DNA from 2 places in the Ruminococcus sp. AF37-20 genome. Region 2 is predicted to be linked to the other one. Evidence: predicted binding sites of a transcription regulator. Region 2 holds the regulator's gene; the other holds the start of a gene.
The links. Region 2 encodes HrcA, which represses chaperone genes, less so after heat shock. Its sites were predicted from a motif close to TGTTAGCACTCNNNNNNNNNGAGTGCTAACA; they were not measured.
Positions count from the first base shown of each region.

Region 1 (8,633 bases), on a different contig from region 2:
AGGGGCACGCTTTCGTATTTTATCACAGCGTAAAAAATGATATGGGCGGCGATAAAAAAATCCGCTACCACGAATGATAGCGGATATGGGTGCAGGGGCACGCCCCTGCCTAAAGATTGAACATGATCTGATTGAGTACGCTCTCCAGATATTCCTGTCTGCCGCTTGAAAGTGAGTCAGTAACTTCGCCCTTCTCAACTGCATACTTCTCAAGGCTCTCCATGTCAGCCTTACCTGCAATGATGTCTGCACCAATGCCTGTTGTCCAGCTTGCATATCTGTCATCAACGAACTTGTCAAGTCTGCCGTCCTCAATGATCTTTGCAGCTGCCTTAAGACCAAGTGCAAATGTGTCCATACCTGCAATGTAGCTCAGGAAAATGTCTTCCATTGTGTATGAACCTCTTCTTGCCTTAGCGTCAAAGTTCAGACCGCCGTTAGTGAAGCCGCCTGCCTTGAGAACCTCGTACATACAAAGTGTAGCGTCATAAGCGTTTGTAGGGAACTGGTCTGTATCCCAGCCGAGCAGTGGGTCGCCCTGGTTAGCGTCGATAGAACCGAATACGCCGTTATCTCTTGCAACTCTCAGCTCGTGCTGGAAAGTGTGCTGGGCAAGTGTAGCGTGGTTAGCTTCGATGTTCATTTTGAAGTCCTTGTCAAGACCATATTTTCTCAGGAAACCGAGAACCGTAGCTGTATCGAAATCATACTGATGCTTTGTAGGCTCCTTTGGCTTTGGCTCAATGTAGAAATCACCTGTGTAGCCCTTTGAACGAGCGTAATCAACAGTCAGCTTCATAAGTCTTGCCATGTTGTCAAGCTCCAGACCCATGTTTGTGTTCAGAAGAGTTTCATAGCCTTCTCTTCCGCCCCAGAAAACATAGCCCTTACCGCCAAGCTTGATAGTAGCGTCAACAGCGTTCTTGATCTGAGCAGCAGCATATGCGAAAACATCAGCAGAAGGTGATGTGCCTGCACCGTGCATATATCTTGGGTGATCGAAGCACTTAGCAGTACCCCAAAGAAGCTTCTTAGTAGGGTCAGCAGCCATTTTTTCAGCTATGTAGTCAACTACCTCAGCAAGCTTTGCGTTAGTGGTGCCGAGATCGCCGTACTCAGGAGAAAGGTCACGGTCATGGAAGCAGAAATAGTCGATAGAAAGCTTGTCCATTATCTCGAAAGCAACATCGACCTTCTTCTTAGCTCTTGCCTCAGGAGCAGCCTCGCCCCAAGTCTTGTCAGTAGTGCCGCAGCCGAACATATCAGTGCCGTCGCCGCCCATTGTGTGCCACCATGAAAGAGCGAACTTGAGCTGTTCTCTCATAGTCTTGCCCATTACAACCTCATCTGGGTTATAATACTTAAAAGAGAGGGGATTAGTTGAGTTTACGCCCTCATACTTGATCTTTGGAATATCCTTAAAATACTCTGCCATAATTTTGACCTCCGAATATATTATTGTTTGATCTTAACGATTAAACGATTACAATATAATAATACACCAAACCGCACCCGTTTGTCAACTGTTTTTTATTAAAATCGCATATATTGATATAAATTAAAATTGTGGGATAACTGCATAGACACACTATTTTTTCTCGTACTTTCATCAATATTTCTGTAATAATTTTGTGTAATAACTGCACAAATTTTGACAACTAAACTTGTGCAAACAAATGATTTATCTTTTAATTTGGCAACATTTCTGCAATTGTTGCATTTTTTATGCAACAAAGCACCCTTTTTTCGGGATAAGTATAAGGGTATTATCCCAAATCGAATATCCTGCAAGGTAGTAGTGTATGAGGAAACATTCTGTCAACGTGAGTTAGGTGAACACGATGAGAGGTTCTGATCGCACAGAAAAGCACTTCCTGCACCTTGTTTGAAGCTTGAAAATTGAATATATAACGGATAAAATGTATAAAATTACGGCAACATATCAATCATGTAGGTGCGACCTCCGACCGCCCGCATTTATCCCCACCCGAAAATCTGATTTCAGACCTGCAATACCCCCACAATAAATTGTACAATTTGCTCTCAAAATCATTTTGCAACTTAATAGATATTGTGCAACCCTACAAAAATCACATAAATGACCTTAAATGACTTGAATTTTGCGAAAAAGGTGCTAAAATATAATTAGCACTCAGAAAGACTGAGTGCTAACAATCCGATCGTGAGAGTGCTGAAAACATAGGTGCGACCACGAAGGATCCTAATTTAGCATATTAAAAGGTATTATAAAAGGAGGAACTTATCATGGCGATCAAACCATTGCAGGACAGAGTTGTAGTTAAGATGACAGAGGCTGAGGAAACCACAAAGAGCGGTATCATTCTCACAGGCTCAGCTAAGGAAAAGCCTGAGGTCGCAGAGGTAATAGCTGTAGGCCCTGGTAAAAAGGATGTTACTATGGGTGTTAATAAGGGCGACAAGGTGCTTATCTCTAAGTACAGCGGTACTAATGTTAAACTGGACGGTGAAGAGTTCATTATCGTTAAAATGGACGACATTCTCGCAGTTGTTGACTAATTTCACTGCATTTTAAATAGTATATAAACGGAGGTAATTTACAATGGCTAAGGATATAATTTTTGGCGAAGACGCAAGAAAAGCTTTGCAGAGCGGTATCGACAAGCTCGCAAACACTGTTAAGATAACACTGGGACCTAAGGGCAGAAACGTAGTTCTCGATAAGAAGTACGGTGCTCCTCTTATCACAAACGACGGTGTTACTATAGCTAAGGAGATCGAGCTTGACGACCCATTCGAGAACATGGGCGCACAGCTTGTAAAGGAAGTCGCTACTAAGACTAACGACGCTGCCGGTGACGGTACAACAACAGCTACATTGCTTGCTCAGGCTCTTGTTAGAGAGGGTATGAAGAATATCGCAGCAGGTGCTAATCCAATGGTACTTAAGAAAGGTATGGATCAGGCTGTAGATACTGCTGTTGAAACTATCGTTGCTAACTCAAAGAAAATAGAAGGCTCTGATGAGATAGCTAGAGTAGGTGCTGTTTCTGCCGCTGATGAGAATATCGGTAAGCTTATCGCTGAGGCTATGGAAAAGGTAACTGCTGACGGCGTTATCACTCTTGAAGAGTCAAAGACTGCTGAAACTTACAGCGAAGTTGTTGAAGGTATGCAGTTCGACAGAGGATATATCGCACCTTATATGGTAACAGATACAGATAAAATGGAAGCTGTTCTTGATGACGCTTACATTCTTATCACAGACAAGAAGATCTCTAACATTCAGGAAATTCTTCCACTTCTCGAGCAGATCGTAAAGGCTGGCAAGAAGCTCCTTATCATCGCCGAGGACGTTGAGGGCGAGGCTCTTTCAACTCTTATCGTAAACAAGCTGAGAGGTACTTTCACTTGCGTAGCTGTAAAGGCTCCTGGCTTTGGCGACAGAAGAAAGGAAATGCTTCAGGATATCGCTATCCTCACAGGCGGTCAGGTAATTTCATCTGAACTTGGTCTTGAACTCAGCGAAACAACTATGGAGCAGCTGGGCAGAGCAAGACAGGTAGTCGTTCAGAAAGAGAACACTATCATTGTTGACGGCGCAGGCAACAGCGACGATATCAAGGCAAGAGTTGGTCAGATCAAGTCACAGATCGAGAACACAACTTCTGATTTCGACAGAGAAAAGCTTCAGGAAAGACTTGCTAAGCTTTCAGGCGGCGTAGCTGTTATCAAGGTCGGTGCTGCAACTGAGGTCGAGATGAAGGAAAAGAAGTTGAGGATCGAGGACGCTCTGGCAGCTACAAAGGCAGCTGTTGAAGAGGGTATCGTAGCAGGCGGCGGAACAGCTCTTATCAACGCTATGCCGGCAGTTAAGAAGCTCGTTGACAAGCTCAGCGGTGACGAAAAGACAGGCGCTCAGATAGTTTACAAGGCTCTTGAAGAACCAGTTAGACAGATCGCAGTGAACGCAGGTCTTGAGGGCAGCGTTATCATAGACAAGATAATCCGTTCAAGAAAGGTCGGCTATGGCTTCAACGCTTATACTTCTGAGTATGTTGACATGATACCTGCAGGTATCGTTGACCCTACTAAGGTTACACGTTCAGCTCTCCAGAACGCAGCTTCTGTTGCTTCAATGGTGCTTACAACTGAGAGCCTTGTTGCAGACAAGAAGGACCCACAGGCTGACGCTGCTATGGCAGCCGCAGCAGCAGGTGCAGGCGGAATGGGCGGTATGTACTAATAAGCTCCCATGACTAATATCTGATATAATTTACAGCCTCCGTAGTTATCCTGCGGAGGCTGTTTGTATGGAATGGGTAATATTTTATGATATAGTTTACAAAAATCAAATAATATCCTTCCCTCATTTGTAAGTAAAACCCAAAAGTATTGATTAATTAAATTAAATATATACATATTGTTGCAGACGTCCGCTTAAAATTAAAGCAAATTATGATATTTAATAAAAAATTAAATAAATATTCACACAATGGGTTTGTGAATTTGTTATAATACTTATATCAATTTGAATAATTATTGTCTTTTGTTCAAATTTTCTGAAGTGCGAAAATTTGAAATAATGGGCATGAAAAGAAGTAAATAAACGAAAGGAAGATGAAATATGTCGCTTGGACGAGTATTGGTAGTAGACGATGATAAGAACATCTGCGAGCTGCTCAGGCTTTACCTTGAAAAGGAGGGCTATGGAGTAATACTTGCACATGACGGTGAGGAAGCAGTGGTAAAATTCAACGCTCTTAAGCCTGACATCATACTGCTTGACATTATGCTGCCCGGTATAGACGGCTGGCAGGTATGCCGTGAGATAAGAAAGAAGTCCAACGTGCCTATCATCATGATAACCGCAAAGGTAGAAACATTTGATAAGGTGCTTGGTCTGGAGCTTGGAGCTGACGACTATATCGTAAAGCCTTTCGATACAAAGGAAGTTATCGCAAGAATAAAGGCTGTATACAGAAGAGTAGGTCAGTCATCAGGCGAAGCTGAGATAAAGGAAGTCAAGTATGACAAGCTTTCAGTTAATATGACAAGATATGAGCTGAGAGTAAACGGTCAGGTGCTTGATACACCGCCGAAGGAGCTTGAGCTTCTGTTCCACCTTGCTTCAAATCCGAACAGAGTTTATACAAGAGATCAGCTCCTTGATGAGGTATGGGGCTTTGAATATTACGGCGATTCGAGAACTATCGACGTTCACGTTAAGCGTCTGCGTGAGAAGCTTGAGGGCGTTTCTGACAAGTGGGCACTTAAAACTGTATGGGGCGTAGGATACAAGTTTGAAGTCGCTGAAACACCGCATGAGTAATCGTAAAAGCATATTCTTTAAATACTTTGTAATTTGTTCAGCAGTAATACTTATAAGCTTTGTGTGCTTAGGAACGGTATTACTGCTGGTTTCTTCAAGGTATTTTATTGACGAAAAAAAGAGCCTGTTGGAGAAAAACACCAAGGCTCTTGCTTTATATACGCAGGAAGAAATGCTGGCTCAGCCTGCCGACTGGAAAAAGTCGGTGGCAGATGAGATGACGCAGTATTCAATGGCGTGCAACGCTGATTTTATCTTGTGCGACTCTACGGGAGCAGTGCTTGTGAACTCCAGTAAGGATCCTGTGTGCAGCCCTCATAATATATCTGTCCATGAGCTTGAAGCTTTTTCCGACAATTGCGAGTATGTTTATTCAGATCTCGGAGGAGCTTTCGATGCTATATATCATGTGATAGGTAAGTCGTTCAAAGCGAATGGACCTGAATATTATGTGCTTGCATTCAGTTCAAAGGCGGCTCAGGACGACTATACCTACAACATAATGGAAATATTTATAGTTTCCGCTATAATAGTTCTGGTCATAGTAATGTTTCTGGTATATTTCATGACGCTGAAGCTTACAGAGCCTATAAAAGAGATAGCGGAAGTATCAAAGAAGATAGGAGCAGGAGATTTTTCCGTCACCCTGCCTGATTATTCTACCTCGGAGCTTGAACAGCTCAGCAACGCTTTCAACGATATGGCTGCCAGCCTGAAAAGCTATGACACCATGCGAAACAGCTTCCTTGCGAACGTTTCTCATGAGCTTAGAACGCCTATGACGTCTATAGGCGGTTTTGTGGACGGTCTGCTTGACGGCACCATACCAAAGGAGCAGGAGAGATATTATCTTAAGATAATTTCCTCTGAGGTACACAGACTTGCAAGGCTCGTAAGAAGTATGCTCAATCTTGCAAAGATCGAGGCAGGCGAGCTTAAACCTAATTTGCAGTATTTCTCTGTGCTTGAGCCGATAGTCGATACCCTTGTGACTTTTGAGCCAAGGCTTGAGGAAAAGCAGATAGAGATAAGGGGTCTTGACGTTGACAGAGTGACCCTTTATGCTGATAACGACCTTGTGCATCAGGTCATGTATAACTTGATAGAGAACGCCATAAAGTTCGTTGACAAGGGCGGTTATATAGAGTTTCACTTTGAGCCTGAGGGCAATATGACAAGCATTTCTATCAGAAACAGCGGAGAGGGTCTGTCTGAGGACGAGCTTCCGCTGGTGTTCGACAGATTTTATAAGACCGATAAGTCAAGAGGACTTGACAAGACGGGCGTTGGATTGGGACTTAATATCGTGCGTTCTATCATAAAGCTCCACGGGGGCAAGATAATGGTACGAAGCGTTAAGAACGAGTATACGGAATTTGTGTTCACACTGCCTAACAAGGCGGAGGGCGACTAGGAGGCTCATATGGAGCAGTTTGAAGAGCAGCCTTGTCTGCATGATGAAAATGAAGATACAGCCCAAGAAACCGGGCATTACAAGCTGCCTGAGGGAGCGGTAGCCGCTCACAAGGTGGACGAAGATTTTTGGTCGGCTGTTGATTCGGCGAGAAAAAGAAGCCGCCGCAGAGAGCGTATGCGCCATGCAGCTGCAAGGCTGTGCTTTATGGTGCTTTTTGTAGGCATCGGAATAGCCATATCAATAACCTCCATAAGGGGAAGCGGCTGGGTGAGAAATCTTGTTACAGGGGACGAGAAGATAAGCTTTACGCTTCCTGTGGCTGACAAGCCGAAGCTTGACGATGAATTTTACCAGGCTGACGGAAGATACACTGCCGAGGGTATCGCAAAGGGATTTTCTCCTGCTGTGGTGTCTATAGAGGTTTACAAAAATTCGGGTGGATATGTTGCGGCAGGTCAGGGCAGCGGTGTTATAATGTCCGCTGACGGATATATCGTCACAAATGCCCATGTTGTAAATGCGGCGGAGTCGGGCATAAAAGTTGTTCTAAGCGACAATTCGGAGTATGAAGCCAAGGTGGTGGGGCAGGACTCTGCCACGGATATAGCGGTGATAAAGATACAGGCGCAGGGCTTGCAGGTGGCTGAGTTCGGCGATTCAACTCAGGTGAATGCAGGGGAAGAGGTAGTCGCTATCGGCTCACCGGCGGGCTATTACGGCACTGTGACAAAGGGTATCGTATCAGGTGTGAACCGCAGGATAAGGCTTGAAAACTCGTCAATAATAATGAACTGCATACAGATAGACGCAGCCATAAACCCCGGTAACTCAGGTGGAGCGCTGTTCAATATGTGGGGGCAGGTCATAGGGATAACCTCATCGAAGCTTGCTTCAAGCGACTATGAGGGCATAGGCTTTGCGGTATCCATTGACGAGGCGAAGCCTGTTATCGAGGAGCTTATGGAAAAGGGCTATGTGGCAGGCAGAGTAAAGATAGGTGTGACTTATTATGCTGTCAGCGACACCACTGCTGAGATATACGGCATAAAGCCGGGTATTTGTATTGTGTCCATAAACCCTGATTGTGATGTTGCCAATACAGACCTTGCGGAGGGCGATATCATCACGGAAATAGACGGAAAGTCCACCGCAGGAGAGGTGGATATAGCGTCGCTGTTTTCAGGGAAGCAGGCAGGAGATGAAGTCGTCTGCAAGGTATATCGCAAGACGGACAGCGGTGATGAGAAAGAGTTTGAGATAAAATTCAAGCTTATGGCGGATAACGGCGGTCTGGTGGCAGACAGTAAGGCGGAATAGATAACAAAAATGGATAAAAAAGAAAAAAGCTGTGGTAAGAAAGGGTACCACGGCTTTTTTCTTAGGGGATTAATAAAATATGTGATGATATTATAGAATTACTATAATACTATTATTATATATTCCCCTTAGTTTCATGTCAACATAAAAGTGTGACAGCTATTTTAAAAAAATCTGTCACACTTTTTGTCACTGGAAAGATGTATAAAAATACAAAAGAGCAGACCATATTGCGGTCTGCTCTTAGTTTTCATGAAAAATTATTCAGAAAGGCCCTCGATAGAGAATGTAATCTCGAGGCTGTCCTCAAATGCAAGATTGTCCTTGTCGATAGGAGAATCCTTAGCTGTATCGCCGTAATCGTTGTAGATCTCGATTCTGTAGCAGTTGTTGTTGTCCTCGATGTTGCCATACTTGATCTTAGCTTTATCGAATGCAACTTCCTGACCGTCAGCCTTGATAGACTTAAGCTCTACCTTGAGATCGTCAGCGTTGTACTTACCTGGAGTTTCCTTATCAGTCTTAGGATCGCCTGTGCCCTTGAGTTTTTCGCCGTTAAGAAGACCGATGATATCAACGCACATTACT
Region 1 is NZ_QTVE01000006.1:52,433-61,065, reverse strand. Features, by position in the region: gene xylA (xylose isomerase) at 110-1,435, opposite strand; gene DW015_RS05615 (co-chaperone GroES) at 2,266-2,538, shown strand; gene groL (chaperonin GroEL) at 2,582-4,225, shown strand; gene DW015_RS05605 (response regulator transcription factor) at 4,607-5,311, shown strand; gene DW015_RS05600 (HAMP domain-containing sensor histidine kinase) at 5,304-6,725, shown strand; gene DW015_RS05595 (trypsin-like peptidase domain-containing protein) at 6,735-8,045, shown strand; gene DW015_RS05590 (dockerin) at 8,306-8,633, opposite strand, start outside.
Region 1: DW015_RS05615 (co-chaperone GroES) is a predicted target of HrcA. The motif match lies at 2,144-2,174, and genes of this name have one in related genera.

Region 2 (8,633 bases):
AGAATGTTTTGCGCTTTGCGTAGTTCTTTTCACCGAGGGACTTTTCGTAGTCACGGAGCTTTTCTTTCTGCTCTTTGGTCAGATTGCGTGGAACTTCAACTGTTACACGAACGTAGTGGTCGCCGTGGTCGTTTCTGTTTACCTTCTTTATGCCCTTGCCTCTCAGGCGGAACACTGTGCCTGTCTGTGTACCCTCCGGCACTGTGTATTTTACCTTGCCGTCAACTGTAGGAACTGTTATCTCGTCACCGAGAGTAGCCTGTGCATAAGTAAGCGGTATCTCTGTCCACACGTCATAGCCGTCACGCTCGAAAATAGGGTCAGGTCGAACTGTAATGTTGATGTGCAGGTCGCCGTTAGGACCCCCGTTTATACCGCAGTTGCCCTCACCGCCTACTCTAAGCGTCTGACCATCGTCGATGCCAGCAGGAACGTTTATCTCCTTTTCAGATACCTTCTTTACTCTGCCTTGACCATTGCAGGTATGGCAAGGGTTGTCGATTATCTGACCCTTACCGCCACAGCGACTGCAAGTCGTGGTCTGAGCGATGTTTCCGAAAGGCGTTCTCTGTGTTATCCTTACTGTACCGGTGCCGTGGCAGTCAGGACAGGTCTTAGGCGAAGAACCTGCGGCTGCGCCTGTGCCGTGACAGTCAGGACATTTTTCGGCTCTGTTTATGCGAATTTTCACAGTCTTGCCCTTGCAGGCTTCCATGAAGTCAAGAACAACGTTCGCTCTTATATCCTCGCCACGTCTTGGTGCGTTAGGGTTAGCAGAACGTCCGCCACCGAAGCCACCGCCAAATCCACCGAAAATGGAATCGAAAATATCGCCCATGTCGCCAAATCCACCGAAGCCGCCTGCACCTGCTCCGCCTCCTGCGCCGTAGTTCGGGTCAACTCCTGCATGACCAAACTGGTCATATCTTGCTCTTTTATCTTTATCTGAAAGCACCTCATAAGCTTCATTTACTTCCTTGAACTTTTCCTCGCACTCTTTGTCGCCGGGGTGAAGGTCAGGGTGATACTGCTTTGCAAGCTTACGGAATGCCTTTTTTAATTCATCGTCTGTGGCAGTTTTAGAAACGCCAAGCACTTCATAGTAATCTCTTTTTTCAGCCATATAAACGCCCATGCTCTGTAAGCTGCAGATCGTGAAAGTCTTGGGGCATGGGCTTGCCTCCTTTTTGTAAGTATAGTCCTTTCACGCTTTTCACACAGCCTTTTAATACGGCAATAGCCCCTGCTCGGAAAATCGGAGCAGAGGCAGCCGTTATGATTTATTCTGCGTCAGTAAATTCAGCGTCTATAACATCGTCGCCGCCGTTGTTTGAAGCGCCGCCGTTGCTGCCGCCATTTGCTCCGCCCATGTTGTTAGGGTCAAAGCCTGCGGCACCGCCTGCTGCCTGCTGTGCCTGTGCAGCCTGCTGATATACCTTAGTTGCAACGCCCTGGAATGTTTCCTCAAGCTCCTTGTGCTTAGCCTTGATAGCCTCGATATCAGTACCCTTGAGGGCTTCCTTAAGAGCGTCTATCTTAGCCTGACAAGCTGACTTGTCAGCAGCGTCTACCTTGTCGCCGAACTCGCCCAGTGACTTTTCAGCCTGGAAGCAAAGCTGGTCAGCAGCGTTTCTTGCGTCAACGTCCTCTTTCTTCTTAGCATCCTCTGCTGCGAATGCCTCAGCTTCCTTGACAGCCTTATCTATATCGTCCTTAGACATATTTGTTGAAGAAGTGATCGTGATGTTCTGCTCCTTGCCTGTGCCAAGATCCTTAGCGGAAACGTGTACGATACCGTTAGCGTCAATATCGAATGTTACCTCGATCTGTGGAACACCTCTTGGAGCAGGAGCGATTCCGTCAAGTCTGAACATACCGAGCTGTTTGTTGTCCTTAGCAAACTCACGCTCACCCTGAAGTACGTTGATATCAACGGCTGACTGATTATCAGCGGCAGTTGAGAATATCTGTGACTTCTTTGTAGGGATAGTTGTATTTCTCTCGATGATCTTTGTGCAGATACCGCCCATTGTTTCAAGACCAAGTGACAGTGGAGTTACATCGAGGAGGAGCAGACCGTCCTTAACGTCGCCTGCAAGTACGCCGCCCTGATATGCAGCGCCAAGTGCTACGCACTCATCCGGGTTGATGCCCTTGAATGGCTCTTTGCCAAGGAATTTCTTAACAGCTTCCTGAACGGCTGGTATTCTTGAAGAACCGCCGACCATAAGGACTTTCTGGAGGTCGTTAGCTGACAGACCAGAATCTGAAAGTGCCTGACGAACCGGTCCCATTGTTGACTCAACAAGGTCTGCTGTCATTTCGTTGAATTTAGCCTGTGTAAGTGTCATTTCAAGATGCTTTGGACCTGTAGCGTCTGCTGTGATGAATGGGAGAGAGATAGTTGATGAAGCAGTAGAAGAAAGCTCTATCTTAGCCTTCTCAGCAGCTTCCTTAAGTCTCTGCATTGCCATTTTATCCCCTGAGAGGTCAACACCCTCAGTCTTCTTGAACTCTGCGATCATCCAGTCGATAATTCTCTGGTCGAAGTCGTCACCGCCAAGGTGGTTGTTACCTGCTGTAGCAAGAACCTCTGTAACACCGTCGCCCATTTCGATGATAGATACATCGAATGTACCGCCGCCCAGGTCGTAAACCATGACCTTCTGATCGTCTTCCTTATCGATTCCGTAAGAAAGTGCAGCGGCTGTTGGCTCGTTGATTATTCTCTTTACTGTCAGACCTGCGATCTGACCTGCGTCCTTAGTAGCCTGTCTTTGTGCGTCTGTGAAGTAAGCAGGAACTGTGATAACGGCTTCTGTTACCTTTTCACCCAGATAAGCTTCTGCGTCAGCTTTCAGCTTCTGAAGTATCATAGCTGAGATCTCCTGTGGAGTGTAATCCTTGCCGCCCATGTGAGCCTTGTAGTCAGAGCCCATATGTCTCTTGATAGAAATTACAGTGTTGTCATAGTTTGTAACAGCCTGTCTTTTTGCTACCTGACCGATAAGTCTGTCGCCGTTCTTTGAAACGCCAACTACTGACGGAGTTGTTCTTGCACCCTCGCTGTTAGGGATAACAACGGCTTCGCCGCCCTCCATAACTGCTACACAAGAGTTTGTTGTACCTAAATCTATACCGATGATTTTGCTCATAAGATCAAGTCCTTTCAAAATTTACTTAATTTATATCAAGACCTTTAGTCCCGATGTCTTTGTTTATGGGTTTGCGACTATTACCATTGCGTGTCTTATGACCTTGCCGCCTATGGTGTAGCCGTTTTGGAGAACCTGCGCCACAATATTTTCACCGAGGTCAGGGTCGTCAACTGTGCTTACAGCCGTTGCAACGTTCGGGTCAAATTCCTTGCCTGCAAGCTCCATGACCTCAACGTTGAGTTTTTTCAGAGCGTCACTGAACTGATTGAAGATCATTTCAACACCCTGTTTATAAACTGCGTCCTGAGTTTCTGTGCCTAACGCTCTTTCAAAGTTGTCAAACACCGGTAGGAAGCCGTTTATCACATTTCCCTTTGCTGTGTCTGTAAGCTCCAGTCTTTCCTTTGCGCTTCTTTTTCTGAAATTATCATATTCAGCCATAAGTCTGAGATACTTGTCATTTGCTTCGGCAAGCTCTTTTTTCAGCTTTTCTGTTTCGCTCTCCTCCGCCTTTTTCTCTGTATCCTCAGTGGCATTTTCTGCGGTATCCGCCGCTTCTTTCACTTCTTCGCTTTCAGCAGAGGTGTTTTCCTCTTTTTCAAGCTCGGTGTCCTTTTCAGTTTCCTTACTCAATTTACGCCGCCTGCCTTTCTTTTTATTCATTTTCGTCATCTTCTTTGTTTTGCTCTTGTGGCTTTTCGGATATCATTTCCGATATCTTTCCTGTGAAATACTCGAGATATGGGATAAACTTCGCATAGTCGAGCCTCATAGGTCCTATAAGCCCCAGCGCACCTGCTGTTTTGCCGTCCTTTGAGAACGGAGCTGTTATAATAGAGGAGTTGTGGATAACAAATCCGTCACGCTCAGGGGAGAACATAACGTGAAGCCCTGAGAACGTTTCGTCTATAAATCCTTTAAGCTCCTTCTGATTATCGAGAAAGCTTATTATCTCATTTTGGTTGAAGTCCTTGCAGGTGAGAAGATTACTCTGACCTTTGATAGACACGCTGCTCATTTCCTTTGTCATCTTCATTATCTCGGAAACAAGCGGTGAAAGGGTCATCATGTACGTTCCCATTGCTTCTGTGAGCTTTTCAAGATAAGCGTCCGAAAGACTGTCGATAGGCACGCCGTTGAGATTTTCCTTTACGAAGTTATCAAAAAACTCAAGCTGATCCTGACTGAGGTCGAACTCCAATCGGCAAACCTTATTCTTAATAGAGCCGTTGGACGTTATCATCAAAATAACGTACATTCTCTTTCCTGCAGGTATTACCTCTACCTTTGAGATAAGGGAGAACTTTGGCGTTGCGTTTGCGACCACTGCCGCACATTTCGTAAGATCCGCCAATGCCATTGAAGCCTTGTTCACAAGATCTTCCTCTGTGACATATTCCTGCGGTATCATTGAATCCAGCATCTTCTTTTCATTTGCTGTAAGCTGGTTTTGTTCCATGAGCTGGTCAACATAAAGCCTGTAGCCCTTATATGTTGGTATCCTGCCTGCGGAGGTGTGTGGCTGTTCGAGATAGCCTTGCTTCTCAAGCTCTGCCATTTCATTTCTTATGGTCGCTGAGGACGCTTTGACGTGAGCCATTATCGCCTTTGAGCCTACAGGCTCGCCTGTTACGATATATTCATTGACTACCGCTGAAAGTATTTTCAGCTTGCGGTCGTCCATTTGCTCACCACCCGTTCTTCTTGTTAGCACTTATTGTATTTAAGTGTTAGCACTCTTTCTTCTCGAGTGCTAAGTATAGTTTATACCCTTTTGACAATTTTGTCAAGGGGTTTAAGACTATTTTTCTCACAAATTTCAAAAATATTTGAACTTCTTTTCCGTCATATTGCACAACGCTTTGCTGAAAATGCAAAAAGCGGGCAGACCGCAGTGGTCTGTCCGCCCAATGTTGGAAAAATATCCGATATAATTATTCTTCTGTATAAGCAGAAAGGTCTGGAACGGCAAGCAGGCTGTCGTCCGCTTCGCCTATGGAATCTACAGTGAAATAAACTGCATTTGATTCGTCAGCACCCTCTGGGAGCAGAACTATCTGCTGAAGGTCATATGTAGCGCCGTCAAAACTGTAAACTATCTGACCCTCAGCACCTGCAACGGCACTGTCGAGCTTATAGTATTCGTGAACAACATTTGTGCTTGCGTCAACATATGCGTGGTCGAAATCGAGAGCCGCACCGAAAAGAATGTCAGAGTCCTTCCAAGCGTTCTCGTCAGCTTCATTTACCGAGTAAGTAGTTGTTGCCTCAGAAACGTTATACTTCTTGCCGTCGCCTGGGTAAACAGCATATGACTTCATGCCCTGTATGGTGCTTGACTCGTAAGCCTTGCCATCCTTTACGCAGATAGTATATTTTGTTCCGCTGTTTGACATCTGCCCCTCAAGTGTAACGAGGTAGCCGTCTGCATATTTTTCTTTGAGCTGCTCAAATGCTCTGAAATCGCCGTCAACGTCATAATCTGTTGTGCCTGCGTTTGTGGAAGTGCTGTCAGCTGTGCTTTCGTCTGCTGTGCTTTCAGCAGGAGCGGCAGACTCTGCGGCAGCCGTTGTTGTAGTAGTTGTTTCAGCCTTTGAAGAGCTTGCAGTATCGTTCTCAGTGCAGCCTGCCATTGCTGTACACATTGCCAAAGCTGCAATAATAGTTACCATTTTCTTGTTCATAATATTTTGCCTCCGAAAAATGACAAGAATTACTCGGCTGACTCAGCGCCTGACTCAACATCGAGTTCAGCGTCATAAGGGATATCGTCAGTGCTCATATCGAAAGACTGCTCTGTCCAACTGTCAAAATCGTCAGGGAGCTTGACTTCAACGTTTTCAGTTGTGAATGAGTTTACTGTAACAGTAGTCGTTGAGCCGTCAGAAATAGTTTCTATCTTAACCAGATCCTTTGTGTCAGCATTGAAGTAATACTTGAATGTTGTTGTGAAAGAATTATCGTCAGAATTGCTTGTGTCGAGAGTTACGCCTGATTCAAGCTCAATGCCCGAATCTTCTGCTTTTTCAAAAGTTTCGCAGATAAGACCGTCGTCAGTTGTTTCAGAGCTTATGAACTTGTAGCTGTCGTTAATGCCGTAGCCTATCTCGCTCTTGAAGTCGTCGATAGATTCTTCCATATCAACAGTGTAATACGTTTTTGACTCGCTGTCAAGTGTGTACATAACGCCGTCGATACTATAGATGTCCATATCCACGCCCATAACTTTCATTTTCATGTGCATATTGCCGCCTGCTATCTCAACAACGGCTGATGAATTGTCATATTCGCTTGCCACTGTCATGTCGATAGCAAGGCTCTCGCCCTGTATCTTCTTTGTATACTGCGCTGTGAGAGTATCCTCGAGATCTGTGGCTGTGCCTGCTTCTGAAGCGGTTGACTCGTCAGCGGCTGCGCTTGTTTCTGCCTTTGATGTGCTGTCTGCTTTTGATGAGCTTGAAGAACTGCTGTCAGAACAGCCTGCCATTACTGCGCATGACATTATAAGTGAAACGAGAAGTGCAGTTATTTTTTTCATATAAATACCTCTTTCTGAAATTTTAATAAATTATTATAGTTATATAACCTATACTCAAAACTATAACACATTTCACAAATAACGTCAATAGATTTTGTGAAATATTTTTCCCTTTTCGTATCGAACCACAAATCAGCAAAGCTAAGAAAGCATGATTTAGGTATTTATAATCAAACATATTTGTGGTATAATGTGAATAGTAAGAATAAAAGGAGCGAATTATGAGATACGATAATATACATAAAGGCAAATTTCTATCAAGACCGAACAGGTTTATCGCCAACGTTGAGATAGACGGTAAAGCCGAGGTCTGCCATGTGAAAAATACGGGCAGATGCAAAGAGCTTTTGATCGAGGGGTGTACTGTTTGGCTTGAACATTCAGACAGTGCGTCAAGAAAGACCGCTTTTGACCTTGTTGCAGTGGAAAAAGGTGACAGGCTCATAAACATGGACAGCCAAGCCCCCAATAAGGCGGTAGGGGAGTGGCTGAGAGAAAAAATGCCTTTTGGCGAGGGCTTCTCGGTCTATCCCGAAAAGAAATACGGCAATTCACGCTTTGATTTTTACTTAGAGTCGCAGGACAGAAAAATTTTCATGGAAGTCAAGGGCTGTACGCTGGAGAAGGACGGAGTTGTGCTTTTTCCTGACGCTCCTACCCTCCGTGGGGTGAAGCATATAGAGGAGCTTTCTCACTGCCTTGACGAGGGGTATGAGGCTTATATAATGATACTCGTTCAGATGAGCGATGTGAAATATTTCACTCCAAATTATGACACTCACCCTGAGTTCGGAGAGGCTTTGGAGAAAGCTTCCCGAAAGGGCGTGAAGATACTATGCTATGACTGCAACGTGACCCATGACTCTATGACAGTGGGCAAGCCTGTTAAGGTGAAGCTGGGCAGGTAATATGACGGCTCGTCCTGCATATACATTATAATACTAAGATGTACATGGGAGTGACAGCATTGGATATAAAGAAAGTTTGCCTGCGTTGTGTTGCAGTTATAATTGTGGCGTTCGTTATGCCCACGGGGATATGGCTTTATGCAAGATCTGCAAGCAGGTTCAGCAGGGTGGCGGCTGTGGCGGCAGGGGTGGCTATGGGAGAATACAAGCCTTGTTTCGCTATGGAAAGTGAAACGGACACGGCATCAAAGCCTGTGGTATCAAACAAGCTTGAAGCAGCGGTGGTGTCAAAGCACAGCATATGGGATATGGATATGGCACCACAGGAGAAGCAAACGCCCTCTGTAAGCGCAGAAGTGCCAAGTCCTTTGCCTGCACAGGACGTGACTGACAAGATACCATATCCTGCAAGCATGGAGGGAAATGACGGTGTTATAGAAAAATACACCTACGGCAGATATGACGGCGAGCAGTATTTCGATCTTGACGGCGGCGGTCAGGTAAGAAACTGCACGGAGCTTTCAAATGATGAGCTTTACGAGGAAAGCTCAAAGCCGTATGATTTTCAAATAGACGGAAATTCCTCTGAGCCGCAGATACTTATTTATCACACCCACGCCACGGAAAGCTTTGAGCCAACAGACAAAGACCATTATGACAGCTCCTTTTCCTGCAAGACTACCGACCCCGAAATGAATATGCTGTCGGTAGGGGACAAGATATGCGAACAGCTTGACAAAGCAGGCGTTGCGTATATCCACGATACACTTGTGCATGATTATCCAAGCTATGACGGGTCTTACGATTCGAGCCGTATGGCGGTAAAGCAGATATTGGAGGAGTACCCCTCTATAAAGGTGTGCCTTGACGTTCACCGTGACGGCATAGAGCGTGAGGACGGCACAAGGCTTGCACCTGTGGCGGAGATAGAGGGCAGGGAAGCGGCTCAGCTTATGATAATATCAGGGTGTGATGACGGCACTATGGGTATGCCTGACTATATGAAGAATTTTCACTTTGCCTGTGCCT
Region 2 is NZ_QTVE01000013.1:38,582-47,214, reverse strand. Features, by position in the region: gene dnaJ (molecular chaperone DnaJ) at 1-1,123, opposite strand, end outside; gene dnaK (molecular chaperone DnaK) at 1,281-3,155, opposite strand; gene grpE (nucleotide exchange factor GrpE) at 3,219-3,821, opposite strand; gene hrcA (heat-inducible transcriptional repressor HrcA) at 3,814-4,842, opposite strand; gene DW015_RS09375 (hypothetical protein) at 5,093-5,842, opposite strand; gene DW015_RS09370 (hypothetical protein) at 5,872-6,696, opposite strand; gene sfsA (DNA/RNA nuclease SfsA) at 6,918-7,604, shown strand; gene DW015_RS09360 (stage II sporulation protein P) at 7,664-8,633, shown strand, end outside.